Regions from separate parts of the Nitrincola sp. genome, predicted to be linked through region 2. Evidence: predicted binding sites of a transcription regulator. Region 2 holds the regulator's gene; each other region holds the start of a gene.
What was found. The regulator FNR, encoded in region 2, switches genes on or off when oxygen is low (the NO sensors DNR and NnrR bind a similar motif). The targets are predictions, from matches to a motif close to TTGATNTANATCAA.

Region 1: the regulator FNR is predicted to act here: its motif matches at 2,371-2,384, upstream of yiaY (L-threonine dehydrogenase).
Region 3: the regulator FNR is predicted to act here: its motif matches at 2,672-2,685, upstream of ACN0R1_RS08140 (histone deacetylase family protein).

Annotation. Positions count from the first base shown of each region.
Region 1 covers NZ_JBLXDN010000041.1:12,040-18,482, reverse strand. The annotation lists gene katG (catalase/peroxidase HPI) at 3-2,177, shown strand; gene yiaY (L-threonine dehydrogenase) at 2,446-3,594, shown strand; gene ACN0R1_RS18470 (nucleoside 2-deoxyribosyltransferase) at 3,646-4,263, opposite strand; gene ACN0R1_RS18465 (ATP-binding protein) at 4,295-6,443, opposite strand, start outside.
Region 2 covers NZ_JBLXDN010000003.1:64,686-71,128, forward strand. The annotation lists gene ACN0R1_RS03765 (cation diffusion facilitator family transporter) at 1-169, opposite strand, end outside; gene ACN0R1_RS03770 (bile acid:sodium symporter family protein) at 669-1,562, shown strand; gene queE (7-carboxy-7-deazaguanine synthase) at 1,559-2,191, opposite strand; gene ACN0R1_RS03780 (recombination-associated protein RdgC) at 2,243-3,157, opposite strand; gene ACN0R1_RS03785 (adenine phosphoribosyltransferase) at 3,163-3,711, opposite strand; gene fnr (fumarate/nitrate reduction transcriptional regulator Fnr) at 3,755-4,522, opposite strand; gene hemN (oxygen-independent coproporphyrinogen III oxidase) at 4,632-6,020, opposite strand; gene ACN0R1_RS03800 (sulfite exporter TauE/SafE family protein) at 6,082-6,443, opposite strand, start outside.
Region 3 covers NZ_JBLXDN010000008.1:62,774-69,216, forward strand. The annotation lists gene ACN0R1_RS08125 (DUF1329 domain-containing protein) at 1-503, shown strand, start outside; gene ACN0R1_RS08130 (NlpC/P60 family protein) at 552-1,052, opposite strand; gene ACN0R1_RS08135 (DEAD/DEAH box helicase) at 1,238-2,602, shown strand; gene ACN0R1_RS08140 (histone deacetylase family protein) at 2,792-3,715, shown strand; gene ACN0R1_RS08145 (TRAP transporter large permease) at 3,772-5,166, opposite strand; gene ACN0R1_RS08150 (TRAP transporter small permease subunit) at 5,169-5,717, opposite strand; gene ACN0R1_RS08155 (DMT family transporter) at 5,952-6,443, shown strand, end outside.

The sequences.
Region 1 (6,443 bases), on a different contig from region 2:
ATATGGAAAACAATAACGCCGGTTCGTTTGGCAAATGCCCCGTGATGCATGGCGGCAATACCGCCAGTGGTAAAACCAATATGGCCTGGTGGCCGAAGGCGCTGAACCTGAATATTCTGCACCAGCATGATACCAAGACCAACCCACTGGGACAGAGCTTTAACTACCGTGATGAGCTGAAAAAGCTCAACGTAGCGGCCCTGAAACAAGACTTGACTGAGCTGATGACCGACAGTCAGGACTGGTGGCCATCAGACTGGGGCCATTACGGTGGCCTGATGATTCGTATGGCCTGGCATTCTGCCGGTTCTTACCGTGTTGCGGATGGGCGCGGTGGTGCCGGTACCGGCAACCAACGCTTTGCCCCACTGAACTCCTGGCCAGATAACGCCAACCTGGACAAGGCGCGTCGGCTGCTCTGGCCAATCAAACAAAAATATGGCAATTCTATCAGTTGGGCTGACTTGATCATTCTGGCAGGCAACGTGGCGTATGAATCCATGGGCTTAAAAACCTATGGCTTTGCCTTCGGTCGCGAGGACATCTGGCACCCTGAAGAGGATATTTACTGGGGTGCTGAAGAAGAATGGTTGGCACCCAGTGATAATGAAAAAAGCCGCTATTCCGGTGAGCGTGATCTGGAAAACCCACTGGCAGCCGTGATGATGGGCCTGATCTATGTTAATCCGGAAGGGGTTGATGGCAACCCTGATCCGCTGAGAACAGCTCAGGATGTTCGTGAAACCTTTGCCCGCATGGCCATGGATGATGAAGAAACTGTCGCCCTGACCGCTGGGGGTCATACTGTCGGTAAATGTCACGGCAATGGTGATGCCAGCTTGCTGGGTGGTGAACCCGAAGCCGCTGGTATTGATGAGCAAGGTTTAGGCTGGAATAACAAAACCTCGCGTGGCGTTGGCCGTGATACGGTCACCAGCGGCCTTGAAGGTGCCTGGACAACCCATCCAACCCAGTGGGACAACGGTTATTTCTATCTGCTGTTGGGCTACGAATGGGAACTGAAAAAAAGCCCGGCAGGTGCCTGGCAGTGGGAGCCGATCAATATCAAGGAAGAAGACAAGCCGGTCGATGTGGAAGACCCATCGATTCGCCATAACCCGATCATGACCGATGCCGATATGGCCATGAAGATGGACCCTGAATACCGTAAGATTGCTGAGCGTTTCTACCAGGATCCGGCGTATTTCAGTGAAGTTTTCGCACGTGCCTGGTTTAAATTGACTCACCGTGACATGGGACCGAAAAACCGCTATTTCGGCCCAGAAGTACCGCAGGAAGATTTGATCTGGCAGGACCCGATCCCCGCTGGTAACAGCGATTATGATGTCGCAGCGGTGAAAGCGAAAATTGCCGCCAGTGGCCTGAGTATCGCTGAAGTAGTCACTACTGCCTGGGACAGTGCACGCACTTACCGTGGTTCCGACATGCGTGGTGGTGCCAACGGTGCACGTATTCGCCTGGCTCCTCAAAAAGACTGGGAAGGCAACGAACCAGAACGTCTGGCCAAAGTACTTGCTGTGCTGGAAGGCATTGCTGCCGAGAGTGGCGCCAGTGTAGCGGATGTCATCGTGCTGGCAGGTAATGTCGGTATCGAACAGGCGGCAAGAGCGGCCGGTATGGAGATCCAGGTGCCCTTTTCACCGGGTCGCGGAGATGCCACTGCCGAAATGACCGATATCGAGTCCTTCAGCTACCTGGAACCGGTACATGACGGTTTCCGTAACTGGGTGAAGAAAGACTATGCTGTGAGTCCTGAGGAACTGCTGCTGGATCGTGCTCAATTGATGGGCCTTACAGCACCGGAAATGACTGTACTCCTGGGTGGGATGCGTGTACTGGGTACCAACCACGGTGGCAGCCAGCATGGCGTGTTCACCGACAAGATCGGGCAGTTGAGCAATGACTTCTTTATCAATCTGACCGATATGCGCTATAGCTGGAAACCCACCGGCAAAAACACCTACGAAATCGTAGAGCGCAACACCGGAACAGTGAAGTGGACAGCCACACGTGTGGACTTGGTATTCGGTTCCAACTCCATTCTGCGCGCCTATGCCGAAGTCTATGCTCAGAACGATTCGAAACAAAAGTTTGTGCAGGATTTCGTCAAGGTCTGGACCAAGGTGATGAATGCCGATCGTTTTGATCTGCTGTAATCATCGATTTTTGTGACTAACGGGCGTCCCTAACAGGGGCGTTCGTTCTACTGTGCGTTTCCTGCCCAGCTAGCCTACACACCCCGCTGCTAGGCGCCTGCCCAATTCCCCCACGGGTTATACACAGCCTTGTCCCCGGTTTTTGTGCACAAGTCGAACGATCAATCTGTGCATAGAGTTACTCTGCTGCAATTTGACCTTGATCAAAGCGCCCACCAACCAACTTGCTACACTTAAGACTAATCAGTTATCAACAAGGAGATAGACCATGGCGGTCAGCGAATTTCATATTCCCTCATTAAACCTAATGGGTGAAGGCGCACTTGCACAAGCCATCGAAACAATTCAGAAAAAGGGCTTCAAGCACGCACTGATTGTCACGGATGCAGGTTTGGTCGCTGCAGGACTGGTAGATCAGGTCACAGCCTCACTACAGCAGACAGGTATCCAGTGCAGTGTATTTCCCGAGGTACATCCCAACCCAACCACTGCCAACGTGGAGGCTGGACTGGCATTGCTTAAAGCAGGCCAGTGCGACCTGGTAATTTCACTGGGTGGTGGCTCCCCTCACGACTGCGCCAAGGGCATAGCTCTGGTCGCCACCAATGGTGGCAATATACGTGATTTCGAAGGTGTGGATAAATCTGCCCTACCCCAATTGCCGCTGGTGGCCATCAACACTACGGCGGGCACAGCCAGTGAAATGACGCGCTTTTGTATTATCACCGATGAAACCCGTCATATTAAAATGGCCATAGTGGATAAGCACACCACCCCCATCCTGTCGGTTAACGATCCACTGACCATGCGGGGAATGCCACGTCAATTGACCGCCGCAACAGGGATGGATGCATTAACCCATGCGATCGAAGCCTATGTGTCCATCGCCGCCACTCCCATCACCGATGCCTGTGCCTTGAAAGCCGTCGAACTGATAGCTCAGTATCTGCCTCGTGCGGTGGCACAGGGCGATGATATGCAAGCCCGTGAGCAAATGGCTTATGCCCAGTTCCTGGCCGGCATGGCGTTCAACAATGCATCACTGGGTTATGTACATGCCATGGCCCACCAACTGGGCGGTTTTTATGATTTACCCCACGGTGTGTGTAACGCCGTACTGCTACCCCATGTGCAAACCTTTAACAGCCAGGTGGCGGCTGAGCGTTTGGCGCAAGTAGGTCAGGCGATGGGACTGGCAGCCAGCGAATCAGCACAAGCGGGTGCAAGTGCCTGTATCGAGGCGATCAAGGCACTTAAAGATCAGGTGGGTATTCCCCGTGGACTGGCTGATTTGGGTGCCAAACAGGAAGACATCCCCATACTGGCTGAAAATGCGCTTAAAGATGCCTGTGGAATAACCAACCCGATTCAGGCAACACAGGCACAAATCGAGGAAATCTTCAAAAGCGCCTGGTAAGGATAGTTTAGGTTAGTGATAAAATGGCGTCTGATTTTTCAGGCGCCATTTTTAGCGCCGCTCTACAGCAACCTGCCCAGTTAACAACACTCTGACCATAGACAGTGCCATAGCCGCTCCCTGATCGGTATACTCAGTGGTGCAGGCAATCATTAGATTCTCCTGCAGGCCGAAGTCTTCAATCATACCGACCCTATCCATCCACACCCCTCGCGTTTGCTGAACATTGGCATCCGCGGCCTTAACTCGGCTTAAGTAATCCGGGCGTGGCGCATCAGTATAGCTAATCACCGGAATCCCTCGCTGCACCGCCATGCCGATTTCAAAAGCCGTACCCACATCCATCGCTGTGCCACGAAAACAGCTGATATCGGCAATAATGGCATCCGCTTGTTGAATCATGCCGATATTGGCCTGGGCAATAGCTTGCGCCATTTCGACAGGTTTCAGTTGCCCTATTTCATTATCCAGCGGATAGAGGGGTTCCATTCCCAGTTTACGGCAATCAGCTTTTAGCTGTGCTGACAAGGTAGCAACATCCAGGTAAAACACCGATGGACCCGCCAGATAAACCTGGAACGGTGCCGCCGACAAAGGCTGCTGCTCAGATTCGATCAGCAATTTGAGTGCCTCGTTTTTCAATAATTCAGACTGAATAGGATTGCTCATGCCGTTTCCGCTTTATTGACAAAATAAAATATCATTCAGATGAACGTGGCAACGTCAGCTCAAACTCGCTGCCCTGCCCTGGCTGGCTGATCAAGTGAATTCTACCACCCAATACTCCAGTGACCAGGTTGTGGACCAGACTTAATCCCAGACCACTTCCGCCTTGGCCAAGACGGGTGGTAAAGAAGGGTTCAAAAATGCGCTGCTGGATTGCCTCGGCCATACCCTTACCATCATCGCGCACACGCAGATACACCCACTCATCAGAGGCCGAGGCTGTAATACGGATACTTCCCGGCTGTGTTTCGAAGGCATGTATCAAGGCATTCTGGATCAGGTTAATCAGTACCTGCTCCAGAGGACCGGGATAGGTGTCCATGATAATAGTTTCTTGCAGGTCATTAATGACTTGATGCGGTGATTTACGAATGGTGGGCTGTAGCATCAGCAAAACATTATGCACCACTTCATTCAGTGAACAACGACGACGCTGAGATGTAGCCTGATCTACTGCCACCTGTTTGAAGCTGTTAATTAATTCAGCCGCACGCTGCAGGTTGCGAACCAGAATATCAGTAGTCTGTTCGCCCTGCTCAATAAACATCATCAGATCAGAACGGCGCATCCCTTGGTCTAACTTGCGGCGCAGCTCTTCATAGTCACCGCGAAAACGCGATGAGGCCATCACCGCATTGCCAACAGGTGTATTCAACTCATGCGCAATACCCGCAACCAGATTACCCAACGCCGCTAACTTTCCTGATTGAATCAACTCCTGCTGGGCCAATTCCAGATCACCAATCGCCTGCTCCAATTCCAAGGTGCGCTCTTTTACCCGCTGGTCCAACTCGCGGTTCAGGCGAATTTGCTGTTGTTGTAGATGATGTGTTTGGGTCACATTGTCATACACCATAATCAAGGTTTTTCTACTTCCCAGCTCAATAGTTGAACCCGATACGGATGCCAAAAATACTGATTCATCGGCCCGTTTCAACCATACCTGGAACTGCTCCACCTCTCCGTGCTCAAGAATCTGCCGGGTGACACGCCGACGATCGGCATCAGAACACCACCAACCCAGTGCTTCACCATTCGATCCCAGCACCTGGGATTCAGTGTAACCAAACTCTCTCAACCAGGCTTTATTAACGCGGGTGGTTTTACATTGGTCTTGTTGGTAAATGGCCACGGCCATAGGGCTAGGCGCCGCATTCAAGATTGTTTCTAATTGATGGCGGCTTCTGTTAAGTGCGGATTCACGATGGCGAACATAACGGAAAGCGATCGCTAAACTGACGGATAGCACCAAACCTGATACCAATAACAGGAACAAGATATTTTGGATATTTCGGCTGATCAAATCAGAGTGCATCGCCTCCATGGTGGTATAGGTGTTTTGCATCGGCAGCATCAATACAAGCGTCCATTCAGTGTTGAGCAGCGACAGAGGCAATTGTTTGACCAGGTAGGTCTCATCACCCGACTGGTAGGTTCGTTCATCACCCGATGCCAGGTAAGCCGTCAGTTCAGGGTTGATTTGATCCAGGTATTGCCCCCTGGCTTGTGGATAATCAGAGGCGGCCAGAATGCGCTGCTGCTGACTCAGCAGAACCAGCTTGGCTTGACCCGCAAACACCGGACTGACCAGATGCAGGGCAACTCGTTGCAAAGCATCTAGGTTCAGGTCGACCCCAGCAACCCCTGCAAACTGGTCTCGGACAAGAATGGGCTTAGTGAGCGATATCAAATCAATCAACTGACCCGGCTTTAATTCCCAAGTGTAGGGCTCAGTCAAGCAGGGTGCCAACTGTTCTTTAGGGCAGAGATACCATTCGGATTCACGTTGTCCAAAGACATCTCTGACTTCGCTGTATTTAAAAGCCGCATCCGGACTCGGGTAAAAAGTGATTCCCTGAGACTCCCGAACCCAATACACCTCCAGTGTGCCTTGAGCAGAGCTGTGCTCACTGATACCGGCGTAGACGCTATCCAGGCCATCATAAGACTCGACTTCAAAATGCACATAAGCCGAGCTGACCAACGTATTGGCAGCCAGGGTAGCGGCGGTAAGTTTCTGTACCTGCAGGCGGTTCAACTGACCCTCTTGCCTGGCCGTCTGACTCAGCAGCGAAGCCAGGAGTTTTGGGCTCTGACCCGCCTGCTCCATGAAAATGAGCAGG
Region 2 (6,443 bases):
TGTCGGTGGCCATGTCAGACAACGAGTGCAACCCATCGGCAATAAGTGCAGTCGAGCCGGTCAAAACACCACCGATCACCTTCAGCGCACTTAAGAGTGCATTGACGATGGCTCCAATGATGCTGATTCGTTGAGCTGCCGCCTGTCGCTGATCGGATGTGTCGCGCATCTGTAAAAAAACCGCATGAGTGAAAAGCCATATCTTACCCTGTGTCAGCTTGAGCTGCCATCATGAATGGTTAGAAATAAAACCGACACGGGAATGAAATAAAATGTGAATAACATTTGATAAAAGGGTTGACAGCCGAAAGATCATCACAAAAACGGAAAAAATCAAAACTCAATCCGGAAAATCTTAATAAGTCGTAAAATAATAGTGTAACCATTTGATTTTGTTGCTAATAAATAAGTGGTTAATTATTAATCAATCTGTGCTGGGGCGTGTGAAAACGGGGTTAAAAAACACTTATCGGCGTTCTTTGCACAGGGTTATCCACAGAAGTTGTGAGTAGGCTTATACAGCCTATATATACTGCGGGATTCAGCGTCTGAGAGCGGCCATTTAGAAGGGCCTAAAAAGCCAAAAAGTTTTTTGCAATGCAGCATTTAGCCGGTGCTTCTGCTAAAATTTTTGCATCATTCAGAAAAGCTAAAAGCGGGTTTACTTTATGCAAGCCACACTGGTTAGTCAGATCTTTCTGCCCCTTGCCCTGTTCGTCATCATGCTCAGTGTTGGCATGTCACTTAAACTATCGGATTTTGTGCGTGTTGCCCGGCAGCCTGTTCCGGTTTTTCTGGGTATCCTGACTCAATTATTGATGTTGCCCCTGCTGGGATGGATCGTGGTGCAGTTGTTTAATTTGCCACCCTTATTAGCAGCAGGTCTTATGATTCTGACGTTTGCTCCCGGTGGAGCCACGTCGAATGCCATCACTCTGCTGGCCAGGGGGGATGCGGCGCTGTCAGTGTCGTTGACAGCCATTAATAGCCTGATTATTCCGTTTACCTTGCCGTTACTGACCGCCTTGATCCTAACCTGGTTATCACTGGAAAGCACACTGGTTCGTTTTCCTGTAATTCAGGCTATTGGGCAGATGGTATTAATAACGCTACTACCGGTTGTGCTGGGTATGTTGTTTGGCCAGTATTGCCCCAACTTGAATCATAAACTTCGATCGCTGTTTCGTTCATTGGCTCTGATCCTGATGCTAATGACGGTTATTTTGCTGGTGGTTAGCAGTTGGGATCGCTTGATCGTGTTGCTGCCACAACTTGCGCTGCCAGTATTAATTCTGGTGCTGGCCGCTATGAGCCTGGGTTATATTCTTGCCAGGATGTTGGGCTTGGATGAGCCGCAGCAGATTACTCTGTTGGTGGAGGTGGGGCTACAGAATGCAGGAACGGCCTTATTGGTGACCAGCACCTTGCTGCAGAGTCCAGAAATGTCGGCCAGTGCGTTGGTGTATGGTGTGCTGATGCAGCTGCCAGCCATGCTGCTGATTGTCTGGCGTAATCGTGCGTGGCTGTTTGGCGTTCTGAAGCAGTTGGCTGTCAGTAGTTAATCTATGCCAATCAGCTTGTGGGTTTGCAGGCTGAGTTTCCAGCGCGGATGGGCTTTACAATAGTCAATGCAGGCCGCCAGTGCGGCTGACTGAGCTGGGCCGTCCATGGGTTGCAGATAGAAATGGTTGAAATGCAACTGTTCGAAACGCTCCGGTAGGGCCTGGATCTGGGGATAAACCAGTTTGAGCTCATCCCCCCCTTGCAGATATAAGGGGGTATCCGCTTTGGGGCTGACGCAGATCCAGTCGATGCCATCAGGCAGGGGTTTGGTGCCATTGGTTTCTACGGCAATGATGAATCCTTCCCGGTGCAAGGCATCCACCAGTGCTTGATCCAGCTGTAGCGCAGGCTCACCACCAGTGCAAACCAGATAAGGGGGTTCGGTGGTGGTGAGTGGCCAAAAGCGTTTCAGGTGGGTTACCAGAGCCTCTGGCGTAGCAAACTTACCGCCGTTCTGTCCATCTGTGCCGACAAAGTCAGTATCACAAAAGTTACACACGGCTGAGGCACGATCTTGTTCACGTCCAGACCAGAGGTTGCAGCCGGTAAAACGACAGAAAATAGCTGGGCGGCCCGCGTGGGCACCTTCTCCCTGCAGGGTGTAAAAACTTTCTTTTACGCTGTACATGACTGCACTCTGCTATTTTTTGTCGAGTTAGTGATCAGGTTTCCCGGTAGATTAATCGCTGACCGGTTCGCCACCGAAGCTGCTGGCCAGCGCCGGAAGCAAACGGCTTATTTCCAGCCCCATGCGGGTAACAGCGGCATCAAAGTCGGCCACTTCATCTTCTGGACGATCGTGTTCCAGTTGTTCATTATACTGGTCCGTCAGTTTGAGGCGGTGCAGGGTCAGGTCGGCATGCAGCACAAAGCTCAGTTGCTCTTCCCAGGTGACTGCAAGGCGGGTGACCTGCATGTCAGTATCCAGGTGGGCACGTATTTCGTCACTGAATAGAGGCTGCCCCTTGATACGAATGACGCCCCCTTCAGCTGAAGTATCGCGTAACTCACATTCATCATCCACTTCAAAGCCACTGCTGACCTGGTTGATATCTTGCAACCACTGTGTCATCACGCTGGCTGGAGCCTGGTTAACGTTAAGCGGTTTTACTTTCAGTGAACCGAGAGCTTCACGTAACGCATTCAGCAACAGCTCACCCCGATTGAAACTACCTGAGTCGATTAGCAGCCAGCCTTGCTCTGGCATCAGCAGGGCGCGGCAGCTCTGTCGTTTGGAGAAAGCGCGCGGGAGCAGCTCCAGCACTACTTCATCCTTAAGCTGGTCTTTCTCTTTTTTGTAGACTTTGCGCGCATCGGTCGCTTCGATACGACTGACCCGCTCTTGCACCTCATCACGAATCACGCTGGCTGGCAGTATGCGTTCTTCCCGTAACAGGGTGATCAGCATATAACCGCTACTGGTGAATACCAGTGAGTCAGCAAAAGGGCAGGGCGCCACCCAGCCACTGCGCTGTAACTCATGGCGTCCACAGGGGGTGAAAGGGTGTTCTGAAAGCGCTTTTTCGAGGGTTTCCGGTGACAGGGTTGAATCGGGTTCAAAACGGTAGCAGAGCAAATTTTTAAAGCTGTTCATGGTTGTTACAGGCCCTCATAAGCCAGCAGACTGAATACGGCGACATTGCTGTCCTGGATTTTCTGAGAGCCCATCAGATCGGGTAAATCAATCAGTGCGGCGACTTCATGTACCTTACCGCCGAGCTTGTTGATCAAGGATAACGCGGCCATGACTGTGCCACCCGTTGCAATCAGGTCATCAAACACCAGTACATTGGCCTCGGGTCCTGGTTGCAGTGCGTCTGTCTGCATTTCGATGGCCGCTGTGCCATATTCAAGATTGTATTCCTGTGACAAAGTATCACCGGGCAACTTACCTTTCTTGCGGATCAGAATCATCGGCAGGTTCAACTGATAGGCAACCACTGACCCAAGAATAAAGCCCCGGGCATCAATGCTGGCTATGTGGGTTATATCCGTGTTCATGTACCGCTGGATAAACGCATCACACACCATGCGCATGGCTTTGGGATCTTTAAACACTGGCGTCACATCACGAAAAACAACACCGGGTTCAGGCCAGTCAGGGATCGAGCGGATCACCGACTTGATATAAAATTCGTCGTAGGACATTTATGTCTCCGAAGGCAAGTGATTCAACTGATAAATGTGCTGATTAGCGGCTGCTTTTGCAGGCATTATCAGTCGTTTGTGCTTCGCCTGAGTGCTCATTGAGCTTCCCGTTATCCAGAATTTCGACTTCTTTGCCATCTACATGGATCAGTCCTAAAGTCTGGAAGCGGGTGAAAATACGGCTGATGGTTTCGACTGCCAGCCCAAGATAGTTGCCTATCTCGTTACGTGACATGGATAAGCGGAAAAAACTGGGTGAGTAGCCGCGTTCATGAAAACGCTGCGAAAGCTTGAGTAGAAAGCTGGCTACACGTTGTTCGGCATTTTTCTTCGACAGCAACATCATCATCTGTTGATCGTTGCAGATTTCTTTACTCATGGTGCGTAGTAACTGACGTCTAAGTTCAGGCATATGCCCTGACAGTTCATCCAGGCGTTCGAAGGGAATCTCGCACACGGTGGTGGTTTCCAGCACTTTCACTGAGACAGGATAGGTCGATGTGTCGTAAGCACTCAGGCCAACCAGTTCACCCGGAAAAAAGAAACCGGTGATCTGCTCTTCACCGTCATCAGTGATGCTGTAGCTTTTAACCGAACCGGCACGAATGGCATAGACACTGCCAAATGCATCACCCTGGCGGAAAAGATGATCACCCTTTTTCAAGGGTCGGCTTTTATCAATGATCGTATCAAGCCGTTCCATCTCGGTCATGTTGAGTGATACCGGAAGGCAAAGAGAACTCAAACTGCAGGTGCTGCAATGAACCTGATTCAGGCTGTGGAGCTTACCTGTCGATTTTTTATCTTCCATCTGCTTGCCTTCCCCGTGAACTCAAAATTATAGCTGCCATTATGTAACATTTCTGCTGCAGGGTGAAGGCTGCACCAGAATAGTTCAGCTTATTCTGCTAAAGCCGACGTTATATAATGCGTGAATAGCCTCGTGTTGGCTGCTGTTTCGGTATATATGCATCAAATGCCATACAGATACGGCGTATCAATAGTCGACCCGAAGGGGTGACGCTGATCTGGCGACCTTGACGCTGAATCAGACCATCGGCTTCAAACTGCTGAAGTTCTGCTAATTCTGCGGCAAAATATTGATCAAAATTCAGGCTGAAGCGCTGCTCGATTGTCGCAGGATTCAGTTCAAAGTGACAAATCAGTTGGTTGATTACCGCACCTCTGACAATGTCATCATCACTCAGACAGACACCACGTTTGATGGCATGCTGCTGTTGTGTCACCGCTTGTGTATAGGTGGCGAGGTCATGTTCATTCTGGTAATAAACCCGGCCGATCTGACTGATTGCAGAAACCCCCATGGCGACCAAGTCACATTCAGCATGTGTAGTGTAGCCCTGAAAGTTGCGATGTAATTGGCCCGCTGCTTGGGCCAGTGCCAGGGTATCATCGGGTTTTGCGAAGTGGTCCATGCCGATATAGACATAACCTGCATTCAGCAGCTTATCGATGGTGTTTTGCAGTATTGCCAGCTTGGTTTCCGGGCTGGGCAGTTCGTCAGGATTGATATGCTTCTGAGAGCGAAAGCGATCCGGGAGGTGGGCATAATTAAACACTGACAGTCGATCGGGGTTCATGCCGATCACTACATCCAGGGTGTCATCAAAACTTTGTTCTGACTGATGCGGTAGGCCGTAAATCAGATCCATATTAATGGATGAAAAACCCAGCTGACGCGACTTGTCGAGTACGGCCTGGGTTTGTTCCAATGGCTGGACGCGATTGACGGCACTCTGCACCTTAGGGTCCAGGTCCTGTACCCCTAAGCTAATTCGGTTGAAGCCTGTTTTGCGCAGTACTTCCAGTGTTTCCGGGCTGGCTTCACGTGGGTCGATTTCGATTGAATAGTCACCCTTGTCATCATTACGCAAATTGAATTGATTGCGTAAAGCAGACATCAGCTCATCCATCTGCTGATCACTGATAAACGTCGGTGTACCACCACCCCAGTGCAACTGATCCACGATCCGGTCATCACTGTACCATTGCGATAGCTGCTTCATTTCGCGGTAAACAGTATCCAGGTAGGGTTGAGCACGGTCACGGTTTCGGGTGATGACCTTGTTGCAGGCACAGTAATAACAAACATGGGCACAAAAGGGGATATGCACATACAGCGACAAAGGCGCAGCTTTATCGGCTGAGTTCTGTCCTTCGCTGATCAGAGCGGCTGGTGAAAGTGCTGGATCAAACTGCACTGCTGTCGGGTAGGAAGTATAGCGTGGGCCTGACAGATCGTAGCGTTTAATCAGATCCATATCCCATACAATGCGACTATCGTTTATCACCAAAAATACCTCAATTCAATCAATCTTTAAAAACTTTTTACACGCCAGTCTACTGATTCTACAGATTGAACAGGCTGCTGAGTGGCAAAGTATAGATACCAAAGCCAATAATCAATGCGCCTGCTATCTGGCGGGTCAGACGTTTCTGCATAATGCTGCGGACCTGACGGGCAAGCAGCCCAGTGGTAAACATGGCGGGTAACGTACCCAGTCCGAATGCGGCCATCAGCAGGGCGCTTTGTTGCCAGCTACCTGCAGCCGATGACCAGAGCAATGTACTATATACCAGACCACAGGGCAGCCAGCCCCAGAGTATACCTAATAAAATGGCTTGGTGTGGGTTGCGAACAGGAAGAATCCTGGCCGCATAGGGTTGGATATGTCGCCATAGATGCCCGCCGAGCTTTTCCAGTCGGGTAA
Region 3 (6,443 bases), on a different contig from region 2:
ATAACCTGGATATGTTCAATGGAGCACCAGACCGTTACGACTGGAATCTAGTCGGAAAACAGGAGTTGTATATTCCATATAACAGCTGGAAGTTGGCAGATCGCAACCTGCCCTACAGCGACCTGCTCCATGCCGGCCACCTGAACCCGGATCATACCCGTTATGAACTACATCGAGTCTGGAAGCTTGAAGCCACGTTGAAAGATGGACAGCGCCATGTGTATGGCAAACGTACTTTTTATATTGATGAAGACACCTGGCAGATCGCCACCGTGGATCATTATGACGGGCGTGGAGAGCTCTGGCGTGTCGGTGAAATGCACCAGTTTCAGTACCGTGACGTTCAGGTACCCTGGGCAGTCGCTGAAACCTTCTACGATCTGCAATCTGGACGTTATCTGGTAGGCGGTCTGACTAATGAAGAAGGTATAGGCTATGACTTCAGTCAACGCTTTGATTACCGTGACTTCACCCCCCAGGCAATTCGCCGTATGGGACGCTAATCGATAATCCTCAACGTTTAACTTAGCCCACCACTTAGGTGGGCTTTTTTATAAGCTGGCTATCTGCAACGCATCAACTGGACGACGCGCCGTCCAGAAGTTACGTTTCCAGTAAGGATTATCCAGCTTGGAAATCATTACACCGCGACTGGTAGAAGCATGTAAAAATTCACCCTGACCCAGGTAGATGCCTACATGCTGAGTGCGCCCAGTATGGAAAAAAACCAGATCCAAAGGCTGCAGAGCTTGGCGAGCAACGACATCACCAGTCGCGACTTGTTCGCTAGTGGTACGAGGCAACTGCACATCAAAAGCTTCGGTAAAGATACTCTGCACCAAGGCCGAGCAATCTACCCCCCGCTTGTCGGCCCCTCCCAGTCGGTAAGGGGTACCGACCCAGGCTTGATACTGTTGCTCCAGCACCAGACGAACATCACCCTGTAGCCCCGCCATTGTGGGCGCAGGCACCAATGGCTGGCTGACTTGTCGACCCGCAGAAAAACAACCTGTCAGCAATAATAGTAAAGTCAGAAGTAATATATTACGCATAAATATAAGATTACTATGAGAATAATGCGCTAAAATAACTGAAAACCCCGAGACCAACAAGTGAATTTTATTATTCAACTCAGCCTGGTCACCACAACATTTTCATGACAACTCACGCTTTTATCCGACAAACCAGCCTATTTCTGCTAGCATTAGCGCAATTACAAGCAGGAGAAAGACCCTAAGTGTTTACTGATATCCAACTCAATGAGCGCCTCCAGAAAGCCCTGGATGCTCAAGGCATTACTACCCCAACAGCCGTCCAGCAAGCCACCATTGCTCCCGCTCTCAGTGGCAAGGATCTAATGATCAGTGCGGTGACAGGCAGCGGTAAAACCTTTGCCTTTCTTTTGCCAATGCTACAACGTTTTATCGACACACCATCGCCCAAAACAGCCACACGCGCACTGATTCTGGTACCCACACGAGAATTGGCCGAGCAGGTGGCTAAATCCTGTGGGCAGCTAGCCGCTTTCACTCAGATCAAATCACTGAGCATTTATGGGGGTGAAGGGTTCAAAGAGCAGGCAGCGAAACTGCGTAAAAATCCAGAAATTCTAGTGGCCACACCCGGTCGTTTAATTGAGCATCTGGAACACCAGACTATCGACCTCAGCGACCTGGAAATCCTGGTACTGGATGAAGCTGACCGAATGCTGGATATGGGTTTCAGTGAAGACGTACTGAAAATAGCCACCCAGTGCCGCCCAGAGCGTCAGACCTTACTGTTTTCAGCTACACTGAACACCGGCGACATTCACAACCTGACCCAACAAGTGATGAATAACCCTGAATCACTGTTACTCAGTGATGCCAGAACTCAGGTTGCAGCCATTACTCAACAAGCGATCCTGGCCGATGATGGCAAACACAAAGAACGACTCCTAAATCGCTTACTCAGCCAAGAAGTCTACAGTCGTGCATTGATATTCACCAACACCCGCGTTGCGGCCGATCAACTGGGTAATGTATTGCGCTACCAAAAACATCGCGCCGCGGTGTTACATGGTGATATGGATCAACCCAAACGACGCCAGGTACTAAATTTGTTCCGCGAAAACCGCATTCAGATATTAGTTGCCACAGACGTAGCGGCACGCGGACTGGATGTAGAAGGGATAGATCTGGTAGTGAACTTCGCTATGGCACGCAGCGGTGATGATTATGTGCACCGAATCGGGCGAACCGGACGTGCTGGTGAAAGCGGTACAGCCATCTCGTTGATCGAGCCTTCAGAATGGAACCTGATGTGCAGTATTGAGCGTTATCTGAGAGTCAGTCTTGAACGTCGTACACTGTTAGGACTTGAGGGCAGTTTTAAGGGACCGGTTAAAACCAAGTCATCTGGTAAAGCCATCGGCAAGAAAAAACGCCCTGATGCTAAAAAGAAAGACGATGACAAACCTAAAGTTAAAAAACGTCTGCGGGATCAAAAAGCCATCGGCAAGCGTCGCAAGCCTCAAAGCACAGAGCCCCAAAACGCTGAACCCCAAATCCTTGACCAAGGCTTCGCACCCCTGAAAAAAAGAAAAGCACCTGACGCTGGGTGAAACATCAGGTGCTAAAGGTACAGTTCTATGCTGTGACGGAGAGTTTAACGTCACAGCAGACTGTATAAACTGACCTGCATCAACAAATTAGTTATCTCTGATTAATTTACACAAATACAACTTTCGCCTAACGCTCAATCGTGCGGTTTTCCTCTAAAATAGACCTAGAGATGAGGAGAAAGATAATTTATGACAACTGCATACATCACGCACGAAGACTGCCTGCTCCATAACATGGGGCCGGACCATCCGGAAAGTCCGGTGCGCTTGCAGGCAATCCGCAAGGTGCTGGAGCGTACCGGTCTCATGGACCACATGGACCAACTCACGGCTGTGCCTGCAACTGCCGAGCAAATCCAGCTGGCACACGCTAAGCTGCACCAGAAAAAACTGGAGATGAAGCTGCCGCGTGAAGGGGTTGTCTATACCGATGAAGACACGGCACTCTGCCCTCACTCCCTTGATGCCGCCCACCTGGCGGTAGGCGGTGTCATACTGGCCACCAATCGGGTACTGTCTGGGAAAGCACAGAATGCATTTTGCGCTGTCAGACCACCGGGACACCATGCCGAATACAATCTCCCCATGGGCTTTTGTTTCTACAACAACGTGGCCATCGGCGCCTGTCACGCGCTACTGCAGGAGGGCATTGAACGCGTTGCGGTACTGGACTTTGACGTACACCATTGCAATGGCACTGTAGATATCTTCAAAGACCGTCCAGAAGTACTGGTATGCTCAACCTTCCAGTATCCCTATTACCCGGAACGCTACTGTGAAATCGAGCGCCCCAATATCGTCAATTGCCCGATAGCCGCTCATTCCGACAACTTAGTGTTCCGCAAAGCCATTGAAGAATGCTGGCTGCCCGCATTGGAAGCGCATAAACCAGATATTATTTTTATCTCTGCCGGATTTGATGCGCACAAGGAAGATCCTATGGCCGACTTAAACCTGGATGAAGAAGACTATCGCTGGGTAACACAACAGATTATGCAGATGGCGGAAAAGCACAGCCAAAAGCGTATCGTCTCAGTTCTGGAGGGGGGCTACAATCCGGTTGCACTGGCTTTCAGTGTACAGGCACATCTTGAAGTTCTGGCTGGTTTTTAAACCAGCCTCTTTCACCCATATAGATCGGAGAGAGCTTCCTGCCCTCTCCTTTCGTATCAGCGCCCGTAAATCATATCCGGCAACCAGGTAATCAGGCCGGGGAAAATAATCAACAGCGCTATAGCCACGACCTGAAGCACCACAAAAGGCATGGCTCCCAGGTATATATGCCGCGTGGTAATAGCATCAGGGGCGACACCACGTAAATAGAACAATGAAAATCCAAACGGCGGTGTCAGGAAGCTGGTCTGAAGATTAACCGCCACCATAACCCCTAGCCAAACGGGATCAATATCCATCATCAGCAAAATCGGCGCTGTAATCGGGATGACTAAGAAGATAATTTCAAAGGTATCCAGAATAAAGCCCAACAGGAACATCAGCAGCATCACAAATATAATCGCGCCCAGCTTTCCTCCCGGCAGACTGTTGAGGAAATCACTAACCAGTTCTTCACCACCCATCATCCGGAACACCAACGAAAACACGGAGGCACCGATCAGAATAATAAAGATCATTGTCGTGGTGTTGGCGGTAGCAAACATTACCTGACGAATATTTGTAAAGGTCAGTCTGCGTCGAAGTGCAGCCAACAGAATGGCCCCTACAGCACCGACAGAGGCTGATTCAGTTGGTGTTGCCACGCCCCCCAGAATCGAGCCCAATACTGCAATAATTAATACCAGGGGTGGTAATAGGGTAAAAATAACATCATGAAATAGTCGCTTGCGCTCCTCAGCTGTCACTTCAAGCGCAGGACAGGTTTCAGGGTGACGAATCGCCTTGTAGATCATATAGAGCATATAAATGCCCACCAACATCAGCCCGGGGATGAATGCACCGGCAAACAAGTCCCCCACTGAAACGGGCGTCGGGGCAAAATTCCCCTTAGACATCTGCACTTGCTGATTAACACCCGCCAGCATGTCACCCATAAAGATCAACACTGTAGACGGTGGAATAATCTGCCCCAAAGTACCTGAAGCACAAATTACGCCGGTGGCTAATTTAGGATCATAGCCAGCCCGCATCATCGCTGGCAGAGACAACAACCCCATAGTGACCACAGTGGCCCCGACAATACCCGTCGACGCCGCAAGCAACGCACCCACCACAATGACTGATAAGCCCAAACCACCACGTAGTTTACCGAACAAGCGCCCCATGGTAATCAGCAACTGCTCAGCGATACCGGATCGCTCCAGCATCATCCCCATGAAGATAAATAAGGGTACAGCAACTAATACCTCATTCAACATGACCCCTATGTAACGGGGAGCCAAACTTGAGAGGTTAGACAAATCAAACACGCCGAGTGCATGACCGATAGCGGCAAAAATGACCGATGTACCCGCCAATGAAAAAGCCACCGGGAAACCCATCATCAAGACACCAATGATGGAGAAAAACATTAATAATGAGAGGATTTCACCCAATAGAACCGGATCCATATTTAGCCCCCTTCCTTGTAGCGATAGCTTTCAGGGACCAGCGCTTCATTATTACTCAGGATTAAAATACTGCGCATTACCATAGCCAAAGCCTGTAAGGCTACTACAGCAACGAACACTAGGATAAATGACTTCACCACATAAAGACCCGGCATGCCGCCGAAATTAGCAGACCCCTCCATGAAACGCCAAGAGCGCTGTACGTAGGGCAAGCTGTAAATAGTAATGATGTACAAGAAAGGCGCAATGAACACAATCGCACCGATCATATCGATCAGCGCTTTACGGCGTATGCCTGCGGGGCGGTAAAAGATATCCACACGTACATGGCCATTTTGCGACAACGTAAAGCCGGCTATACCCATGAACATCATGCCATTGAGCCAGACATACAAATCTTGCATCCAGACAAAGCCACTGGAGAAAAAATAACGCATTACGACTACCGTGAAACAGACCAGCACAATTCCTAGAGAAAACCAGGAAAACACATGACCCAGTATCAGGTTGATCCGGCAAATCAACCGAATCAGTAAGGAGAGCATTTTCATACTACCTCTCAGGGTTTCTATTGTTTTTGTTTAAGCATAGAGTAAGCACCATCAGGATCATACACAAGCCTGGCTGGCTGCGGTTAAACTGTCATGATTTTTTGCCAAAGTGTCGCGTTTATACCGGTATAAATGGCATCGGTCAAATATTAACTTCAGCAAACCGGTCCCACGCGCTTGAAAGCAAGATGAATACAGGTTCAAATAGAGCTACAAAAAAATTAAGATTAACGCATGCAACTAAAATCTGAACACTTAGCCTATCTACTGCTTGCCACTACAACCCTGTTTTGGGGCGGCAACTTTATTGTTGGCCGCGCCGTTTCTGCCGAGATACCTCCGATTGCCCTCGCTTGGTGGCGGTGGTTATTTGCACTGTTGGTCATCCTGCCGTTTACGGCTAAATCTCTCTGGCAACTTCGTCACCTGATTCGCCAACACTGGCTGTACCTTGTCGGTGTATCAATTCTTGGGGTTACTAACTTTAATACCTTTGTCTATTTAGGCCTGCAAACATCCACAGCAACGGATGCGGTATTATTACTTTCAGCAACACCCATCATTATTCTACTGTTTTCCCGCCTGTTGTTTAACGAACCCATCAGCAGTCGACAGCTACTTGGTATAATCCTGTCACTAAGTGGTGTTCTGGTCATTATTACCGGCGGGGTGCCCACTAATATTGCCGCTGTTTTTCAAGGTGCCATGAGCAGCTTGTGGATACTG